Regions from separate parts of the Brevibacillus composti genome, predicted to be linked through region 2. Evidence: predicted binding sites of a transcription regulator. Region 2 holds the regulator's gene; the other holds the start of a gene.
The links. Region 2 encodes LexA, which represses DNA repair genes until DNA is damaged. Its sites were predicted from a motif close to CGAACATATGTTCG; they were not measured.
Positions count from the first base shown of each region.

Region 1 (10,802 bases), 1.9 Mb from region 2:
TGGAAGCGGGAGCATTTGGCGGAGAGCTGTATGCGGGCTGGCCGTTCTTTGGCACCGAAGCGGCTGCCTATGGTCTCTTGCTCCTCCCTTCGGTCACAGGCTTTTCGGCGTTGACGCAGACGGAGATTCCCGCTCGCAAGGCGGGGCATATTTCCAGACAATTGACTTTTTACGCCCTCCTGCTGCTCGGCCTGACTGCTCTGGCTGTATGGTGGCCGCCGCTCATTCTGCTGGCTGCGCTGTTTGCGCTGATTGGCCACGAAGGCTTGTTCTGGCTGGGCGAATGGCAGGAAAGGCAAAAGGCCCCGGCTTTTATCCAGTCTTCGCGCGGAGTAAAAGTGATGGCGGTGCTGCCCGGCACGCCCGCGGAGGAGATGGGCGTCCGAATCGGCGAGGTCATCGTCCGGGTGAATGGCCAGGCCGTGCGCAACAAAGAAGACTTGTATCCCGCCCTGCAGGCCAACCCGGCCTTTTGCAAAATGGAAGTGCTGACGCTGGAAGGCGAGCTGAAATTCGTCCAGTGCGCCGTCTATGCGGGCAATCATCATCAGCTGGGGATAATCGTCGTACCGGATGCGACGACGCGGGTGTTCGTCGATATGCGGCAGGCGAGTGTCATGCAGCTGGTGAAAGAGAAACTGGAAAAGCTGAATCTGGGTGCCTGATCGCGAAGGATCGATTCCCTATTGTAGAAGGCTCTGCCGACCTTGACTCGGCGGGGCTTTTTCTTTTTCCAATCCCAGGGGCGGTGCGGCCCTCGTCCGAAATAGGAGAGAGCGGTGTCGAAACAGTTAGAAATAGTTAGAATTCTTTATAATTGTTAACGGTGTGGTGCGTAACGCAAAGGCACCCCCCATCGTCTATTAGACGAGTAGAAAAAGGAGGAATTATTCACCATGAAGGCATACAAAAAACACGCCTTGCGCTTATGTGCAGGAGTCGTAGCGACAGCTAGCCTATTTTCCGTCCCGATCCATTCTCATCTGGCTGTGGCTGCCGAGGAGCAAATCGCGATGATGCCGGTTCCGGCGACGATATCCAAGGGAATTCAGCAATTGGCAAAGCTATTGCCTGAATTGCAGAACAGCACGGCAGTGTACCAGGGGCCCGTGGACGGACCTGGTGTCAGCGGGGACAGCGTCTCTTTTGTGCTCAAGACGAATGGAGCGGACGAAGCCGTCAGCAGGGCCATTTTTGATCCGCAAAATGGACAATTGCTGGTGCTGGATCTGCAGCCGAAAGCGCCGGATCAGACGCAAGCGTGGAAGCTGACGGATGAAAGCGCAAAGGAGAAAGCCGCCGCCTTTTTGCAAAACCTGCATCCCCATGGCAAATTCTATACAGCGGGAAGCGTCTCCCATGAGGAAGGCAAGGCGACCGTCCGCTTTGTACGCAAGCATAATCAGGTCGCTCTCACTGATCCTTACGACTGTTTTGTCACAGTTGACGGGACTGGGCGCGTCATCGGGTACCGGACGCATAACGGCGCGATGTACGAGACCCTCGATCCGCAGGGCATGCCATCTGCGCAGCGCGTGATGTCGGAGGCTACTGCCGCTCAGCGCTATGCCGACAGCAAGCCGCTTGAGTTGGTCTATCTCCTGGATGAGAAAGCGGGCGCAGAGGCGGAGTCTGACAGCGCCAAGCAGCCAACGGCCCAATTGGTGTACGCCCTCAAAGGCGGAGTTGTCAAGGGGCCTCATACGGGCGGCGCCCTAGATGCCATGAGCGGAAAACCGCTGGCGAACGCTGCGCAGCAGGGACAAACCGTCTCCGTGACGGGAAAGGCAACGTACGCTTCGTTAAAAAGGGAAGACTCAGTCAAAGCCTTCGCCAAGGAAATCACCGGCGCAGAGCTGGATAAGCTGCCGCTCATTTCCTACGCGGATGAGCAGACGCAGACCCGCTTGTATATTTGGGGCGTCTTTGGCAAAGAGCAGAAGGATGAGGAGAAGGTATACAGCCTCGGCCAGTTTCCCGAGGATGTGAAAAGCGATCAAAAGCTTCACGTGCTGGTCGAGGTGGATGAACAGACCGGACAACTGGTCAGAATGAGTCGGCACGACGGTACAGATCCGCGCAAACCAACCGATAAGGAAAGGGACTTGAAAACGGCGGTCTCCTGGATGGAGCGCCTGCTCCCGACAGGTTCGCATGAGTTCCGGCTGAAGGATGAAGGGGACGAAGAATTCAGCATCTGGGTAGCCGATCCTCTCCGTGAAGGTGTTCCTGTCTATCAGAAGGGGCAAAGCAAGCAGCAGGGAGCATTTGTCGTGCAGGTGAATCCGCTGAATGGCTCGATCCTGTCGCTAAGCCGGGCATCGGCAGAGGATGCCGTATATCCGGAGCGCGGAAAGGCGATCTCCGAACAGGCCGCTCTGGCCGCATTGCTGAAGGCATATCCCCTGGAGCTCGCCTATGTAAAGACGCAAGCGGATGCGGAGAAGGAAGCAGAATGGAAACTGGCGTACGACCTCTCCTTCCGCCAGACGAAACAGCATTGCTTCTGCGGTGTGGAATCCAAGGTAGACACGACGGTGTACGTGGATGCCTTGACAGGAAAAGTCATCACCGAGGAGTAAGCAAGGCGAGAGCGGATGTATTCCTTAGATGAAAATCACAACGGAAAAATAGAGGGGATCCGAAACAAAAAAGGGGGCTGTCCAGAAAGTCAGCATAAACTGACTTCTGGGCGCCCCGTTTTTGTTGAATGTAAAAAATAAGCACAAAAAAACCGTCTTTTCTTGTAAAATGGAAGTTACCACACTACCAATTCAAGAAAGGACGATTTTCTTGCGTAATCGGACGACTACTAATCATGATTATACCATGCAACTGGCTCTTCCTCTACAGGATGTGGAAGAAAAAATGATGCCCACGCGACATCTTGCCCCTACCTTCAAACCGTACGACAACAAGCAGGCTCAGATGATTCTGGATTTGGAGATGTATGTTCCCACCCATCATGTGGCTCGTGTCATTGATGAAATGATCGAAGCCATTCCGGATCAGCAGTTGTTTGCTCATTACACGGGCGGAGGCCGCAGTTCCTACCATCCCAAAATGATGCTTAAGGTGATCCTTTACGGCTACTCACAAAAGGTTTATTCCTGCCGCGGTATTGAAAAGCTGTTGCGTGAGAACCTCCCGGCCATGTGGCTGGCGGCGATGCAGCAGCCTGACTTCCGTACCTTGAACGATTTTCGCGGCGTGCGCATGAAAGCGTTCATGGACGAACTGTTTGAAACGATGATCCGCAAGCTCATCGCGGACAACTACATTTCGATGGAGCAGTACTTTTTGGATGGCACAAAGATTGAAGCCGATGCGAACAAGTACTCTTTTGTGTGGAAAAAATCCACGCTTCGCTTCGAGGAAAAGCTCAAGGAAAAGGTGCAGGCCACCCTTGCGCATATTCATACGCTCACGCAGCAAGAAGCTGGCGAATATGCAGCGGCAGACCCGGAAGAGCTCCCTGCCAAGCTCGAAGAAGCAGCGGCCGTGCTGGAGGAAAGAGTCGAAGGCTTAACCGAACAGCTCACGCAGACCAGCGGCAGCGAAGAGCGGAAAGCCTTGCGCAAAGCGCGCAGTGCCTTGAAGAGGCCGCTGAAACAGATTCGGAAGGATTTCCTTCCTCGCTTCGCCAAGTATGAGCAGCAGAAAGCCTGCTTTGGCGATCGCAACAGCTACTCGAAAACCGATCCGGACGCCACGTTTATGCGCATGAAGGAAGATCACATGAAAAATGGCCAACTGAAGCCAGGCTACAATGTGCAAATGGCCACGGAAAACCAGTTTGTTTTGTTCTACAGCATCCATCAGCGTCCTACGGATACACGATGCTTTATTCCGCATATGGAGCGATTGGCGGCGTCTTCGTTGCCGATGCCCAAAACCGTGATTGCCGACGCTGGCTATGGCAGCGAGGAAAACTACTTGTATGCGATGGGCGAAGAAAAACAGCCGCGATTTGAGTTTCTCATACCCTACGGCAACTATTTGAAGGAGAAAACCCGACGATACCAGAAGGACATCCGGCACGCTTCCAACTGGACGTATGAAGAGCAGGATGATCGCTTTGTTTGCCCGAATGGTCGATACGTTCGCTTTAAGAAATACCAGACGAAAAAAAACGCTTCTGGCCTGGAGCAAAGCTTCAAGATCTATGAATGTGAGGATTGTAGCGATTGCCCGCTCAAGCTCTCGTGCACCAAAGCAAAAGGGAATCGCCAGGTACACTGGAACACGATATGGGAAGAGTTAAAGGCAAAGGCCAAAAGAGCCCTTGAGGATGACGAGAAGTCCGCGATCTATGCTCGGCGTAAAGTGGAGGTAGAAAGCGTGTTCGGTCACCTCAAGGGCAACCGGTCGTTCCGACGGTTCTCCTTACGGGGGCTGGACAAGGTTCACGTCGAGTTTGGGATTGTGGCATTGGCCCACAATCTATTGAAAGTGGCAGGCATCCGCCTCGCTACTTTCCTGCAAAAGCAGCCGCACAAAAAAGTTGGACGGAAAACATTACGTTTTTCCGCCCAACTTTTTATTTTGGGGACTTATTGGACAGCCCCCTTCTCTGCGTACTAACGTCTGTTCTTGCCTTATGAAAACGTGCTTGCTTGCGCTTCGTAGCCGACGATCTGATTCAGCTTTACTTTTTTGCCGTCGCCGAGGACGAATTCAACCAATCCGTTTCTCATGCTGACGGCTTGAATCACGCCGCTCGATTCGCTCGTCGACTGCGAGCCGTCCGGCTGTGTGGCGGTTTCGGTGTAGGTAATCCCGTAGCCGATCATCTGCGCGTACTTCAGGCTGCTGTCCAGATTGTTGCCGGACAAGCCCTTGGACTCCAGGCCCTCAATCCAATCGCGTGGGATCGGCGTGGCCTCGCCCTGGATGCGGAAATAGATTTTTCCCTGGTCGAGATAGACCGCTTCGATCACGCCCGATTTTTTCTGGTGGCTGACTTCGCCGGTCAGCTCGTCCTTTGTCTGCAAATCATAGGTAGCGGTTCGGCCGACCAGGCTCTCATACTCGCGCAGGGTCAGCATGCTGTTGTTGGATTGCTCCATCAGGCTGGCCATCTTCGTTATTTTTTCCACCATGGTCATCATGCTGGTCTGCTGCAGGAATTGGGAGTTGTCCATCGGCGAGAGCGGATCCTGCTGCTTCAATTGCTCCAGCATCAGCTTCATGAATGCGTTTTGATCCAGCTCGGTGCTAAACTCCTTTTTCCCCTTGTAGCTGAGGTGAGGCTGTATATAGGCATTGTTATTTACGCGCGTATCGGACATGGTGAACCTCCCTGTCTTGGACGGGTCCGTCAATCTGACGAAAAAGCCGCTTCTTTAACAGGTATCGGCAAAAGGCTCCGGGAAATAAAGACAAACATTTGTTCGAATTTCCGGCTTATTTTTTGAATGATTGTGTTATAATGGAAATGAGAAGGTACAAGGAGATGAACGAGGGAATGGACCGTTTTGAATTGGTATCGGAGTTTCAGCCGTCCGGGGACCAGCCGACCGCCATTGCCGGACTGGTGGAGGGTGTACTCGCAGGGAAGCGGCACCAGACACTGCTCGGGGCGACGGGCACGGGGAAGACCTTTACGGCCGCCCAGGTGATCGCCAAGGTCAATAAGCCGACGCTGGTGATGGCCCACAACAAGACACTTGCCGCCCAGCTGTGTGCCGAGTTCAAGGAGTTTTTCCCGAACAACGCGGTGGAATACTTCGTCAGCTACTACGACTACTATCAACCGGAAGCGTACATTCCCCACTCGGATACGTATATTGAAAAAGATGCGAGCATCAACGACGAAATCGACAAGCTGCGCCACTCTGCCACCAGTGCGTTGTTCGAGCGGCGTGACGTCATCATCGTCGCTTCGGTGTCTTGCATATACGGCTTGGGTTCTCCCGAGGAGTACCGCGAGCTTCTGCTGTCGCTGCGGGTCGGGATGGAAAAGGGACGGGACGAAATCCTGCACCGCCTGGTGGACATCCAGTACGACCGCAATGACATCAACTTTACGCGCGGCACGTTTCGCGTGCGGGGAGATGTGGTGGAGATTTTTCCCGCGTCTCAGAGTGAACACGCCATACGCGTCGAGTTTTTCGGTGATGAGATCGAGCGGATTACATCCATTGATGTCCTGACCGGAGAAATATTAGGCGAGCGCGACCATGTGGCGATCTTCCCGGCTTCCCACTATGTGACCCGGGAAGAGAAAATGAAGCGCGCCGTTCAAAATATTGAGCGCGAGCTGGAGGAGAGGCTAGCCGAATTGCGGGATGCCGGCAAGCTGCTGGAAGCGCAGCGTCTGGAGCAGCGCACCCGTTACGATATTGAGATGATGATGGAGATGGGCTTCTGCTCCGGGATTGAGAACTACTCCCGCCATCTGACCGGCTTGCCTGCAGGACATGCGCCGTATACGCTTATCGATTATTTCCCGGATGACTTCCTGCTCATCGTCGACGAGTCCCATATGACCCTGCCGCAGGTGCGGGCCATGTACAACGGAGACAAGGCCCGCAAAGACGTGCTGGTGGAGCACGGCTTCCGTCTGCCCTCGGCGCGGGACAACCGGCCGCTCACCTTCCAGGAATTCGAGGCCAAGATCAAGCAGGCGATCTACATCTCCGCCACGCCGGGTCCTTACGAGCTGGAGCATTGCCCCGAGGTGGTGCAGCAGGTCATCCGTCCGACCGGATTGGTGGACCCGACCGTTACGGTACGCCCGATCAAGGGTCAAATTGACGATCTGATCGGCGAGATTCAAGCGACCATCGCCAAGGACGAGCGGGTGCTGGTGACGACGCTGACCAAAAAAATGTCAGAAGACTTGACCGACTATCTGAAGGAGATCGGCATCAAGGTCCGCTATCTCCACTCCGACATCAAGACGATTGAACGGATGCAGATACTTCGCTCCCTGCGCCTAGGCGAATTCGACGTGCTGGTCGGGATCAACCTGCTGCGGGAAGGCCTCGATTTGCCGGAGGTGTCTTTGGTCGCCATTCTCGATGCGGACAAAGAGGGCTTCCTGCGCAATGAGCGTTCCCTGATTCAGACGATTGGGCGCGCGGCGCGGAATTCCGAGGGACGCGTCATCATGTACGCCGATAAAATCACGGATTCGATGCAGGCGGCGATTCGCGAGACCGAACGCCGCCGGGCGATCCAGATCGAATACAACGAGAAGCACGGCATCACGCCGCAGACGATCAAAAAGGCCGTTCGCGAAGTCATCGAAGCGACCAGGGTCGCGGAGGAGAAAGCCGACTACCTGCCGCATGCCGAGTTTAAGAAGATGCCGAAGAAGGACCGTCTGCTCGTCATCGAGCGGATGGAGGAAGAGATGAAGGAAGCGGCGCGCAACCTGATGTTCGAGCGCGCGGCGGAATTGCGTGACTTGATTCTTGAGCTGAAGGCAGAGCTCTAAGGAGAGGTAAACTCATGCCATTGGAACATATTGTCGTAAAAGGGGCCCGTGCTCACAACCTGAAAAACATCGACGTCGTCATTCCGCGCGACAAGTTTGTCGTGCTGACGGGGTTGTCGGGTTCGGGCAAATCATCGCTTGCATTTGACACGATTTACGCCGAGGGACAGCGCCGATACGTCGAGTCTCTCTCCGCTTACGCCCGCCAGTTTCTCGGGCAGATGGACAAGCCGGACGTAGACTCGATTGAGGGGCTTTCCCCGGCGATCTCCATCGACCAAAAGACGACCAGCCGCAACCCGCGTTCGACCGTCGGGACGGTCACGGAAATTTACGACTATTTGCGCCTCCTCTACGCGCGCGTCGGCAGAGCGTTCTGTCCGCAGCACGGGATCGAGATTCAATCCCAGACCATCGAGCAGATGGTGGACCGCGTGATGGAATACCCGGAGCGCACCCGTCTGCAGATCCTGGCGCCGATGGTGAAAGGGCGCAAAGGGGAGCATGTGAAGCTCCTGGAGGACATCCGCAAGCAAGGCTTTGTCCGGGTGCGGGTAAACGGAGAGGTGCGCGATCTCTCCGAGGAGATCAAGCTGGAGAAGAATAAAAAACACAGCATCGAAGTCGTCGTGGACCGCATCGTGGTCAAGCCGGAAGTGCAGCCTCGTCTCGCCGACTCCCTGGAAACAGCGCTGCGTCTGGCTGACGGGAAAGTCATCGTGGACGTGATGGAGCATGAGGAGCTCTTGTTCAGCGAAAAGCATGCCTGCCCGGTCTGCGGCTTTTCCATCGGCGAACTGGAGCCGCGGATCTTCTCTTTTAACAGTCCGTTTGGCGCCTGCCCGGAGTGTGACGGCCTTGGCGTCAAGCTGGAGGTCGACCCCGACATGGTCGTCCCCGACATTACCAAGACATTGAATGACGGAGCGATCGGAGCGTGGGAGCCGAAGTCCTCTACGTACTACCAGCAGCTGCTGGAGTCTGCCTGCCGTCACTTTGGGATTCGGATGGACATCCCCTATGAGGAGCTGTCCGATGAGCACAAGCAAATCCTCATGTTCGGCAGCCAGGGTGAAAAGATCCAGTTCCGCTACGAAAATGAGTTTGGGCAGGTGCGAGAGGCAACCGTTCCTTTCGAAGGGGTGATCCCCAACCTGCAGCGCCGTCATTTGGAGACCAGCTCGGATTACATCCGGGAGCAGATCGAGGGCTTCATGAGCCAGAAGCCTTGCCCGGTCTGCAAAGGGCATCGCCTGCGCCAGGAAAGCCTGGCGGTGAAGGTCGGCGACCGCAGCATCTCCGAGTTGACCGATCTCTCCATTACCGAAGCGTTCCAATTCGTTGACTCGCTGGAGCTGTCGGAAAAAGAAGCGAAAATCGCCAATCTGATCGTCAAGGAAATCAAGGCCCGCCTCAATTTCCTGATCGATGTCGGGCTGGATTACCTGACGCTGAGCCGGGCGGCCGGGACGCTCTCCGGCGGCGAGGCGCAGCGGATTCGTCTGGCGACGCAGATCGGCTCCAGTCTGATGGGTGTCCTCTACATCCTGGACGAACCCAGCATCGGACTGCACCAGCGGGACAATGCCCGCCTGATCAAGACGCTGGAGCATATGACCAAGCTGGGCAATACTTTGATTGTCGTCGAGCACGACGAAGATACGATGATGGCCTGTGACTACATCATCGACATCGGGCCGGGTGCGGGCATCCACGGCGGGCGGATCATGGCTGCCGGCACGCCTCAAGAAGTGATGGAGAATCCCGACTCCCTGACCGGGGCCTACCTGAGCGGGCGCAAGTTTATCCCGGTGCCGATGGAGCGCCGTCAGCCCAATGGCAAATGGCTGACCATCGAAGGGGCCCGAGAAAACAACCTGAAAAACGTGACGGTCAAAATCCCGCTGGGGCTGTTCGTCGCCGTTACCGGTGTGTCCGGTTCCGGGAAAAGTACGCTGATCAATGAAATTCTGTATAAAACACTGGCCCGCGAGCTGAACCGGGCCAAAGCGAAGCCGGGTGAGCACCGCCGCATTACCGGTCTGGAGCATTTGGACAAGGTCATCGACATCGACCAGTCACCGATTGGGCGCACGCCTCGCTCCAATCCGGCTACCTATACCGGCGTCTTCGACGACATCCGCGACCTGTTTGCCTCCACGAATGAAGCCAAGGTGCGCGGCTACAAAAAAGGCCGCTTCAGCTTCAACGTAAAAGGGGGCCGCTGTGAAGCTTGCAGCGGGGACGGGATCATCAAGATCGAGATGCACTTCCTGCCCGATGTCTACGTCCCGTGTGAAGTCTGCCATGGCAAACGCTACAACCGGGAGACGCTGGAAGTGAAGTACAAAGGCAAGAGCATCGCCGATGTATTGGAAATGACCATCGAGGATTCGCTGGAATACTTCCGCAACCTCCCGAAAATCGAGCGGAAGCTGCAAACGCTGGTAGATGTCGGCTTGGGCTACGTGAAGCTGGGCCAGCCGGCCACGACGCTGTCCGGGGGAGAGGCGCAGCGCGTCAAGCTGGCCTCCGAACTGTACCGCCGCAGCTCGGGCCGCACGCTCTACATCCTCGACGAACCTACGACCGGTTTGCATACGGACGATATCGACCGTCTGCTGAAGGTGCTTCAGCGCCTCGTGGAAAACGGGGATACGGTGCTGGTGATCGAGCATAATCTCGATGTGATCAAGACCGTCGACTACATCGTGGACCTCGGACCAGAAGGAGGCACGCGGGGCGGACAGATCGTCGCCACCGGGACACCCGAAGAAGTGGTGAACGTAAAAGGTTCCTATACGGGTGAGTTTCTGGCCCCGGTGCTGGAGCGCGACCGTGCACGTACAGTCGCCCGCTGGGAGCAGCTGGCCGTCAAGTAGGCTTGCGATGACAGCAGCAGTCGCAGCCACGGTGACTGACAGCCGTGAAAACGGCAACAGCAATCAGAACAACAACAGCAATCAGCACAACAACAGCAATCAGCACAACAACAGCACGTTTCACACATCCCGGAGTCGCCGCTCCGGGATTTTCTTTCCTCGCTGCGAAACGAATGCTGAGGTGTGAGTACAGGAGGAATAGAGGATGGATTACGCACAGCAGGCACTGAGCCAGTTGCCCGTGTCCTTGGTCGAACAAGCCAAACAGTTTTTTGACGGCCAGGACCCGGCTCATGACTGGCAGCATAATTTGCGGGTCATCGGACTTTGCGAACGAATCGGCGGAGAGGAGTCTGCGGATATGGAGGTTTTGCGCCCTGCCGCCTTGCTTCACGATATTGGACGCGCCGAAGAGCGCCAGACGGGAGAGTGCCATGCCGAGATCAGTGCGCGGTTGGCTCCGGCGTTGCTGGCCG
Region 1 covers NZ_CP066308.1:3,960,439-3,971,240, reverse strand. The annotation lists gene JD108_RS19885 (PDZ domain-containing protein) at 1-665, shown strand, start outside; gene JD108_RS19880 (YcdB/YcdC domain-containing protein) at 897-2,582, shown strand; gene JD108_RS19875 (IS1182 family transposase) at 2,869-4,584, shown strand; gene JD108_RS19870 (flagellar hook assembly protein FlgD) at 4,599-5,291, opposite strand; gene uvrB (excinuclease ABC subunit UvrB) at 5,468-7,444, shown strand; gene uvrA (excinuclease ABC subunit UvrA) at 7,459-10,326, shown strand; gene JD108_RS19855 (hypothetical protein) at 10,334-10,513, shown strand; gene JD108_RS19850 (HD domain-containing protein) at 10,532-10,802, shown strand, end outside.
Region 1: uvrB (excinuclease ABC subunit UvrB) is a predicted target of LexA. The motif match lies at 5,383-5,396, and genes of this name have one in related genera.

Region 2 (10,802 bases):
GTTAGCTCAAGGCAAGGGTGTCCGCCGTGAGGCGGAATCTGAAGGAAGCCGGCGGCAAAGTCCCGACCTGAGGTACACAAACCCGATTCGAGGCTGCTGTACTCGGGTGAGCCTGCGCAACAAGGTAAAGCCCTATACAGCCAAGGGGTATAGCAGTATATCGGGCAGGTACATGGGATGAAAGTTACCGCTCTTACCCGGGGAGGTCTGCATGGAATGCCTACTGCTGTTGGCAACCGCCTCCGTGAGGAGGCGCTGAACATGCAGAAGTCAGCAGAGGCCATAGTACCCAATCGGGGACACCCGGTGGGGAAGGGCTGAACATCAAGTCAACACATGTTCCCAACTCCTTTCGATACGATGCAGCGAAGCAGAAATCCAGTTTGGAACTTCCTCTGGATAGCAGGGGTGAAGCCCCGAGGGTACAGAGAAGGGCTGAGCATTGTACGGCAAGACTGGTGACATGTGTGCGGAGAGAGGAGTATCGTTATGGATCTGCTGGAGAAGGTTCTGTCACGGGAGAACCTCACGGCTGCCCTCAAACGGGTCGAAGGCAACAAGGGCGCTCCGGGAATCGACGGTGTTACAACCGAACAACTGCGCGACTACCTTCGCGAGCACTGGGCGACCATTCGGTCGCAGATCGAGGCGGGAACTTATAGACCATCTCCTGTCCGCAGGGTCGAAATCCCGAAACCTGACGGAGGAGTGCGGCTACTAGGTATCCCTACTGTGGTGGATCGCCTGATCCAGCAGGCTATCCTGCAAGTATTGACTCCCGTCTTTGACTCGGATTTCTCCAACTCCAGTTTCGGTTTTCGCCCAGGACGTCGTGCCCACGACGCCGTGCGAAAGGCGAAGCAGTTCATTGAGGAAGGATACCGGTACGTGGTCGACATCGACTTGGAGAAGTTCTTTGATCGAGTGAACCACGACATCTTGATGAGTCGTGTAGCACGGAAGGTGAAGGACAAGCGTCTCCTGAAACTGATCCGTGCTTACCTGCAATCCGGGGTGATGGTCAACGGGGTGTGCGTCACAACGGAGGAGGGCACACCGCAAGGTGGCCCTTTAAGTCCGCTCTTGGCCAATATTCTACTGGATGACTTGGATAAGGAGTTGGAAAAGAGGGGGCACCGTTTCTGCCGTTATGCGGACGATTGCAATATCTATGTACGCACGAAACGCGCGGGGCAACGGGTAAAGGAGAGTGTGGAGCGATACCTGACCAGGGTACTTAAACTCAAGGTAAATCAACAGAAAAGTGCGGTGGATCAGCCGTACAAGCGAAAGTTTCTTGGATTTAGTTTTGTTCCAGGAAAAGAGGCGCGAATACGGCTACATCCCAAATCGATTACCCGGTTGAAAGAACGGATTCGTCAACTGACTAACCCTCATTGGAGCATTTCCATGCAGGAGAGAATCCGGAAACTCAACCAATACCTTATGGGATGGATTGGGTATTTTGCGTTGGCCGAGGCGAAAAAGCACCTGTTGCGAATAGAGGAATGGATTCGCCGAAGGCTCCGGCTCTGTCTGTGGACGCAATGGAAACGAGTTCGAACGCGATATCGCGAACTTCGTTCGCTAGGTCTCTCCCATAATAAAGCACTGGAAATTGCAAACACCCGCAAGGGGGCATGGCGGACAACGAAAACTCCGCATATGCACAAAGCCCTTGGCGTCGCCTACTGGCAACAACAAGGGCTGTTGAGTTTGGTACAGCGATATTTCAAACTTCGTCAAGCTTGATGAACCGCCGTATACCGGACGGTACGTACGGTGGTGTGAGAGGACGGGGGTTAGTCACCCCCTCCTACTCGATGGAACACATGCGCGCCGGGGGATTGAGGAGAGCGCATGTTACTGACACAGCCTAAGTCATGTCGGGCTTTCTCTCGAATTTTTTATACCGGGTTCCCTGGTAAGTCAATACGCCCGTGTCGTTTTCAATCAGGAGTCCGTATTCTCTGCCTGAAACATGAAACTCCTGTCTCTCGCCGTTTTCCAATTGAAAAGTGAGGTAATAGTGCGTAGAGACGCTCGAATTCCCGGAACCCCCGCTTGTTCTTGTTCGTTTGGCGATCACCTTTGCGGGAACGGAGAGGATGGGAGAAGCGTTGTTTTTCATCCAATTCGCTATACCCTTTATGATGGCAATCAAGATCATCGTGAGAATCAGTCCAGCGATCACCAAAAACCACCAGGGCGGACCAACATGAAAGGGGTCATAGCCGACATTAATCATAAATCGAATCACCTCGAATGTTGCTGATAGTAATAATACGGTTACAGCCTGGGTCTCGTTTCAATATGCGGGAGCGAGCCAGGCCAGCCCGCATATAGAAGCCACGAGATTCCCCCCGATTCCGTTGATACCGGGGTTTTTTGCTGTCCGGAAAAGACCGAAAGCCGAAATAATTCATCGAATTTTCCGAAATATGTCCATGTCCTTCAATCATTCGGCAACTTATAATCGGAACTATCCTCGATGAAGGGAGCTGCATGCATGTTGGATCAGCCCTGCATTCTGCAAATGAACAACATTTGTAAAGCGTTTTCAGGCGTGAAGGCGCTGAAAGGCGTATCCATCCAGATCAAACAAGGCGAAGTCCACGCGCTGATGGGAGAAAACGGGGCCGCCGGATACAGGCAGGAGGATGGGGGAAGGGGGAGACTCCTACCCTCTTTTTTATTTTGTTGGATGGTCCATCTGCGTAGCTGATGGTTTGCCCATGGAGTTGCCGATTGATCGTCCACTGCGCAGCCGATTATGTCTTTGGCCCATCTTAATCGTTGCGCTGTCCGCTCCGATTCCGGATCAACTCCAGCAATTCCGCATCCGTGCAGGCCTCCAGCTCCAGCAAAGCCTGATAAGGGTCTCTCCCCGAGATGCCGAAGTAGTGGGCAAAAGCCGGTTCGGTCTTCCAGCCCGCTTGCTTGAGCCGATGAATCTCCCGGGCGGCGGAGGGGCCGGCCAACCGGAGCAGCCTGGCTTCGATGATCAGATGGCGATAGGCCTGTTGGCGGGTCGCCGGGATGGGCTGGGCAAAACACTCAAAGCAGAAACCGCGGTACCAATAAGAAGCAATGCTGGTCGGAACGCTTCTGACAAGCGTGCGGCCGTGCTCGAACCCATCCAAATCGCCGTAATGGAGGCAGATCGCTTGGTCAAACCGGTCCAGATCCTCGGCATAACAAACCACGTCCAAATCGCTTTCCGCCAGATCGATCGCCAGAGGGATCGTCCCGGCCAGTACCGGCTGAAACTCTCGCAGCGTGTGGAAAATGCCGAGGCTGTCAATCGCCTGCCAGGCGTCCTGCTGTCGGGGCGTACCCGTTTTCAGATAGAGGGGATCGAGAAAATCGCCTTCGAGTCGCGGAAAGATCGGATACATCGCGAGCTGGCCCCTTTCTTTATCGTCGTAATGTGCGGCTCCGCTGCTATGGAGAGGGCGCACAGGGCAATACTGATAGAAAAGTTCCTGCCAAGAGAGAAACAAAAGTTGTCCCTTATCGTATACCCTATACAGAAGGGAGTGTCAACGGAATGGATATTTTGCTGTGGTTGGTCATCATCATTCTCTTTGTGCTCAGTATCGCGGGAATCTTTTTGCCTGTACTGCCTGACACGCTTTTGCTGTGGGGCGGATTTCTGCTGTACCACTTCTTTGTCGCAGACCCGGGCTCCGGATTGCCGGCTTCCTTTTGGTGGGGCATGGCGGTATTAAGCATTCTGCTGTACGGCGCCGATTTGTTGACGAATATGTATTTTGTCAAGAGGTACGGGGGCTCGAAGGCGTCTTCATGGGCCGCGGCTCTGGGGATCTTTCTCGGCATCTTTGTGTTTCCGCCGTTTGGCATGCTGATCATGCCATTCGTCCTCGTCGTCCTGGTCGAGCTGCTGCTCCAGAAGCAGCCATTGGAGCGAGCGGTGAAGGCCGGAGTGGGATCGCTCGTCGGTTTTCTCGGGAGCGCCGTGGTCAAGGTGGTCTTGCAGGTTGTCATGATCATCTGGTTTTTTATCGCCGCGTTCTAAGTCAGTGTCCAATCGCATAAAAAGGCGTCACGAGCATGCACTCGGACGCCTTTTTTCGTTCCTTTTCTTAATGAATGAGACGGTAGACACCAATCACTTTCCCCAGAATGGTCACCGAATCCAGAATAATCGGTTCCATCGTTGAGTTTTCCGGCTGCAGGCGGAAGTGATGTTTCTCTTTGAAGAATCGCTTCACGGTCGCTTCGTCTTCCTCTGTCATGGCGACGACGATGTCTCCGTTATTGGCCACGCTTTGCTGGCGGACGATGACGTAATCCCCGTCGAGGATGCCGGCTTCGATCATGCTGTCGCCGGAGACGCGGAGCATGTACACCTTGTCCGATGTTACGATGCTGTCCGGGAGGGGGAAGTATTCCTCGACCTGCTCCACGGCCGTAATGGGCTGGCCGGCGGTAACTTTACCGATCACCGGCACGCGAACGACGGAGACGTCAAAGTCATCCTGGAACCGCTCTTCTTCTCGCAACAGCTCAATCGCACGCGGCTTGGTAGGATCTCGGCGAATCAATCCCTTTTTCTCCAGCCGGGCAAGATGACCGTGCACAGTAGAACTGGAAGCAAGTCCGACAGCTTCGCCAATCTCGCGAACGGAAGGGGGATAACCCTTGTCCCGCACTTCTTTGCGAATGAAATCGATAATGGCTTGCTGTCTATTTGATAGTTTGGACATAGACCACACCTCTATTTTCTCGAACATGTTTTCTATATTATACCATGGGATCTTGCGTTCGACAAACATAAGTTCGACTTTTTTCTTGACATGAACAAATGTTCGCATTATGATGAGAACAAGATGATAGAACGTACGTTTGCAGGGGGATGAAATTATGAGCACAAGAACGATGACGAATCGATTTGCGAAACAGCCGGTCCGAAAAGTACGCTGGGGAATTACGCGAGGACAAGCCATTCTGTTCTTCGCTGCCTTCACTCTCTTTTTTTATACATTGACCGAACTAGTGTTTGCGTCAGAGGAAAATGATCAACATGCGGTACAAGAGGTGCAGCCTGTCGTGGAGGTGACTGTCCAGCCGGGAGACAGTCTGTGGACGATTGCGGTCGCATACCAGGGTGACTCCACCAAAGACGTGCGCGATCTGGTCTATCAAATTCAGAAGTGGAACAAGCTGGACGGGGCGATCATTCATCCGGGACAGACCATCGAGATTCCGCTTCAGCCCTGACTCGGGCTTTGGCCGCCTGCTGCGACGGCTGTGGCTTTCCGCCGCCTCCTTGCTTCCCATCCGCGTTATGGTATAATAAAACGGCATTCATTGAAAGCGAGGGGAATCGGCTTTGGTATCAGACACAGAAATCAAACGGATCAATGAACTGGCCAAAAAATCCCGTGAAACCGGATTGACGGATGAAGAGAAGCAGGAGCAAAAAGTGCTGCGTCAGAAATATATTGATGCCGTGAAACTGTCGCTGTGCTCCAATCTGGATTCGATTCGTTATGTTGAAGACCTAGAGGAGAACAACGGCAAACCCAAACACTAAGAGAGCCGCATTCACATAAAAACACGACATCCATGCTTTTGCTTGGGTGTCTTTTTGTTCCATATGGAGAAAGGAAGGGGGAGCTGCGGCATGATGGCATGGATGGCAGTGGCAATCGGCGGGGCAGTGGGCTCGGCACTCCGCTATGGAATAGGTCAGGCGCTCAACCAGCCTGGCTGGCCCGCCGGGACGTGGGCAGCCAATGTGCTTGGTTCCTTTGCAATCGGGCTTTTTTATGTATGGGGGAAAGAAAAAGGTCTGCTCCCGGCGGATGTATATCTCTTGCTCACGACCGGACTGTTGGGCGGATTTACGACGTTTTCAACCTTTTCTTTGGAGGTTGTCGGCTTTGTCGGAGAGGGCTTGCTCGTGCGTGGACTCCTCTACGCAGGCGCCAGCATCATGCTCGGGCTTTTGGCTTGCGCGGCCGGGATCTGGCTGGGCAGACAGGTATGGTAAACCGGACAGGTATGGCAATCCATAAGGAAGCGGAGAAGGGGGGATGCAGATGACGATCCGTCATCCTGATTACGATTACGAGCAAAAGCGCTTGGATGAGACACGGATGATCATCCAAAAGGAAATCGATGCCCTGCGCAGGGATGTAAAAGAGGTCACCGACGACTACGTCAAGCAAGTCGTCAACTACAAGAAGACAAAAGAGCTACGCTATCTGGAGGACCAGGGCCTGGAGAAGCCGTATTTTGGGCGTGTCGATTTTCTGAAGGACGAGACCTATGAAATGGACCGTGTTTACATAGGCAAGAGGGGGATCGTTCGCCAGGACACCTTTGATTCCATCGTCGTCGACTGGCGGGCCCCGATTGCCAGTCTCTACTACAGCGGCGAGAGCAAGGACGCCTATTTCCGCAACGGCCGGGACATCGTGCGCGGAGAAGTGCGGTTGAAACGCAACTTTTCCATGCAAAACGGCAAAATCACCGGAATTTACGATGGGGCGCTCAAAGAGAGCATTCAACGCGAGGTAGGCCATCCCGACGAATTTTTGGAAGAAGGCTACATCGACGAATTTTTGGCGGCCAATCTGAACGAAACCAATGACAGCAGACTGAAAGATATCGTCGCTACCATCCAGTCCGAGCAAAACGACATCATTCGGGCGGACAAGGACCGTCCCGTGGTGGTCCAAGGCGTCGCTGGAAGCGGAAAGACAACGATCGCACTTCATCGCCTCTCCTATCTGATCTACAACGATCAGGACACCATGCTGTCAAAGAAATTTATGGTCTTCGCCCCGAACCGCTTGTTCCTCACCTATATCTCCGACGTATTGCCCGAATTGGGCGTAGAGGACGTCCAGCAGTCAACTTTTCTCGATTGGGCCGCCAAACTGGTGAAAGCGCTTCTGCCCAAAGGCTGGCGTATCATGGACCCGCACAAGCCGCTGCACCTCTTTTTTGAAGACGGCCACAGCGAGCGGGAGAGGCAAATCGCCCTTCGCAGGCTTCGCTTCAAGGGATCCTTGGCCTTCCGCGAAGCGCTGCACCAGTATCTGCTCCATGTGGCGGAGACGAGAATTGCCTATAAAAAACTGAGCTTTGTCTATAAGCGGACGAACCATGTCTTTGCGATTCCGGGAGAGGAGATCCGGGAGCTGTTTGCCCGCACCTATGCCCATCTTCCTTACCGGCGGCGCTTGGAAGCGGTACGGAAGCATGTGAAGCAGGAAGTGAACAAGCAGCTGTTTTCCCACCTGCGGGATCAGAAGATCGATCTCGACAAACAGGGTCTCGCTCGCTTTGAAAAAATGATTGACCAGCTGCTCGACAGCTATTTTGGCATTTTCCCGGAACTGACGGCCTTTGAAGCCTATCAGGAACTCTTGACCGATCTCTCATTGCTGATGCAGCTGGCAGGTGGAGCTGGACATGAGGAAATGACAGCGGAAGTGATCCAGGATATTTCTTCGTCGAGCGCGGAGATTTTTGCCGCCGAGCGGATCGAGCCGGAGGATGTCGCTCCTCTGCTGTATCTTCGCCATTTAATCGAAGGGCTGGAGCAGGAGGATTACTTCGATCACAGCGTGGTCGATGAAGCACAGGACCTGAGCGCGATGGAACTGGCCGTCATCCGCCTCGTCACCAAGAGGGATTCACTTACCGTCGTGGGCGATATTGCGCAGGGAATCCATGCTTACAGGGGGCTGCAATCCTGGGAGGAGCTGCTGGATGGCGTATTTGTACAGCCGAAAGGGGTCTATTACACCCTCTCCCAGAGCTATCGCTCTACCATCGAGATCATGCGCTGCGCAAACGAGGTCCTGCGCAAAATCCGCTTGCCGGAAACCGTGATGGCAAAGCCGGTCCTAAGACATGGAGAAGTCCCCGAACGAATCTCCTGGGACGGGAATGGACTGCCGGTGGAATATCTGGCACAGCGCGTGGAGGCATATCGAAGCGAAGGCTTCCAATCTATCGCATTGGTCGCCAAAAATGGGGAGGCCAGCAAAAAAGCGTACAAAGCATTGCGCTCTCACATCGAAGGCATCCAGCTGCTGGGCGTAAAGGATGCACAGTTCCCCGGCGGTATCGTCGTGATGCCGGCCTATTTGACAAAAGGCTTGCAGTTTGACGTCGTGATCGTCTTGGACAGCGAGGAGTACGAGGAGACGGAATGGGATACCAAGCTCTTGTACGTGGTGATGACGAGGCCGGTGCATCGGCTCGTCTTGCTGCATCGCGCGAGCCGGATGAGTCCGCTCATCGCTGCAATTCCGCCCGCGCTCTACAAGCAGAGTGAGCTGTCGAAGTAAGGAGCAGGCATCGGCTTTTTATTTTGCTTGCATGAACATGCAAAACCCCCGCTTGCTTTGTATGCGAGCGGGGGCCAGGGAGACATTAATGATCGCCGTGATTTCCCTTGGAAGGGTTGGTGATGACATAGCCTTCCTGCGGGGTATAGAGGTAATCAATGACGATGCCGTCCAGCAACGGTTCGTCTTTTTTCAAAATCACATCAATCTCTTTATCCGTGGCGATGACGACATCGTCCTCAGTCGGCTTGTCCAGTGCCAGGCCGTAATGGGCGTGATCGCCGTGAGCATGGGTTATGTAGGCGCGGAGCTTCAGTTCCTTGTCTGCTTCCTGTTCCAGCACAGTGCTAAGCTGCTTGGCGGCGTTTCGGGTAATTTTTACCTTCATCAGTCAGTCTCCCTTGTCATTGGTATCGTACCTCTTCATATTAGCAAACCGGTAAATCTTGATGCAACGCAAGAAAGTGTTACAATATTCCAAGCGAGAGAGGAGAGGGAACATATGCCGATCGATTTCAGAAGTGATACCGTAACCAAGCCCACGGAAGAGATGAAGCGTGCCATGCTCGAAGCCGAAGTCGGTGACGATGTATACGGGGAAGACCCGACAGTAAATCGCTTGGAAAAGTTGGCCGCCGAGATATTGGGAAAGGAGGCTGCGCTGTTCGTTACCAGCGGTACGCAGGGCAACCAGCTGGCCGTGCTCACCCATTGCGTCAATGGCGATGAGGTGATTATGGAAGCGGATTCCCATATCTTTTACTCCGAGGGCGGGGCGGTTGCAGCGCTGGCGGGAGTTCAGACGAGAACCATCAATGGCGAGCGTGGCGTCATTACCCCGGAGGCCATCGCAAGAGCCGTCCGCAGCCGGAATATACACTTCCCCCGGACACGCTTGCTCTGCATGGAAAATACGCATAATCGCGCAGGCGGAGCGGTCATCAGCCCCGAACAAATGAAAGCGGCTTATGAGGCTGCGCACAGCAGAGGTGTCGCTGTCCATCTGGATGGCGCGCGGCTGTTCAATGCTGCGGTGGCGCTTAAGCGGGAGATATCCGACTTTACGCGCTATGCGGATACGGTGCAAGTCTGTTTGTCCAAAGGATTGAGTGCGCCAATCGGCTCCGTTTTGGCCGGCAGCCGGGATTTTATCGAAGAAGCCCGCTGGTGGCGCAAAAAGCTGGGCGGCGGCATGCGCCAGGCCGGGTATATCGCGGCGCCCGGAATCCTCGCATTAACCGAGATGGTGCCGAGACTGGAAGAAGACCATCATCGCGCAAAGCGTTTGGCGGAGGGCTTGCGCCAGCTCTCATTGACCGTTGAGCCCGTCGAAACCAATATCGTACTGGTACATACCGAGCGTGCGGGGATGAATGCTGTCCAATTTCTGGAACAGCTCGCAGAGCGAGGTGTGCTCGCGGTCGATTTCGACGAGTCATTGGTCCGCTTTACGACTCATCGCCATATCACAGATCAGGACATCCAAGCCGCGCTTACCGCCGTGGAGGCGATTCTCCCGGCATAGGCCGATCATCTTTCAGACCTGGAAAAAATGGGGCAGGAGAAGATGCGGTACTGCTTCGGGCGTACCGCATCCGCTTCGCCCTCTCCCCATACTTCCGCTTCCCTGTTCCTGCTGGGAGGCCACCTCATCCCTTCTCTTTCCCCTTGAGCGCGAAATCCAGCGCTTGCACCTTCACTTCGACATGAATGGGAATCTTGCTGAACCGCTCGTCCCAGTCCATTTCCAGTTTGCGCCAGACTTCCGGGTAACGGATATGCAGTTTTTTTCCAAATCCCGCCACGTCGGCTTGGAATTCCTTCTGGATTTTTTGCAGACTGTTCTCGATCAGTTTTTTTATCTGTTCGGCTGTTGCCTGCTCGATTTTTTTCATATAGGCACGATCAAAAGCGTTTTCCTTCAGATTCCAATCTTCTCCCAGACTCCCCTCGGCATCCACTTTGACGGTAAAGGAGACTTGGCCGTTTTTGACTTGCGGAATAATCCTGCTCTTCGCTTTATCAATTTCAAAAGAGAAGGGTTCTCCCCCTTTTTCAATCGCGGATTCGATGATCCCGCCCACATGCGATTCCTCCGATTTGCCGCTTCCCTGGATCAGGTTGATGCCGGCAGTCTCCGCTTCGCTCAGCCAGCCGAGCATTTTCCCGGTTTTTCCGTTGATGACGGCCCCTCCCGCCAATTTCATCTCCTTTTGATGGACGACGACCCGGGGGACGAGGAAGCAGCGTTTGGTCGCCAAGTTTTCTGACGCGGTTCCCACGGAGATCGGCATGGCGATATGATTCGACTTCGACAGGTTATTGACCAGATTGAGCAATTCCAGAGAAGGCAGGTCTTCATTTTTTGTCTGGGCCTCCAGCACATCCTGGCCCCGTCCTTTTGCAATCGTCAGGTAGACCGTCCGGCGCATTTCATTGTTGCGTAGGTAGAGGTTCAACAATTGGGCC
Region 2 covers NZ_CP066308.1:2,024,694-2,035,495, forward strand. The annotation lists gene ltrA (group II intron reverse transcriptase/maturase) at 490-1,752, shown strand; gene JD108_RS10465 (DUF2500 domain-containing protein) at 1,877-2,248, opposite strand; gene JD108_RS10470 (DUF4269 domain-containing protein) at 2,790-3,398, opposite strand; gene JD108_RS10475 (DUF456 domain-containing protein) at 3,551-4,039, shown strand; gene lexA (transcriptional repressor LexA) at 4,107-4,730, opposite strand; gene yneA (cell division suppressor protein YneA) at 4,888-5,244, shown strand; gene JD108_RS10490 (DUF896 domain-containing protein) at 5,357-5,560, shown strand; gene crcB (fluoride efflux transporter CrcB) at 5,651-6,019, shown strand; gene JD108_RS10500 (HelD family protein) at 6,069-8,333, shown strand; gene JD108_RS10505 (iron-sulfur cluster assembly accessory protein) at 8,419-8,721, opposite strand; gene ltaE (low-specificity L-threonine aldolase) at 8,836-9,858, shown strand; gene JD108_RS10515 (Ger(x)C family spore germination protein) at 9,983-10,802, opposite strand, start outside.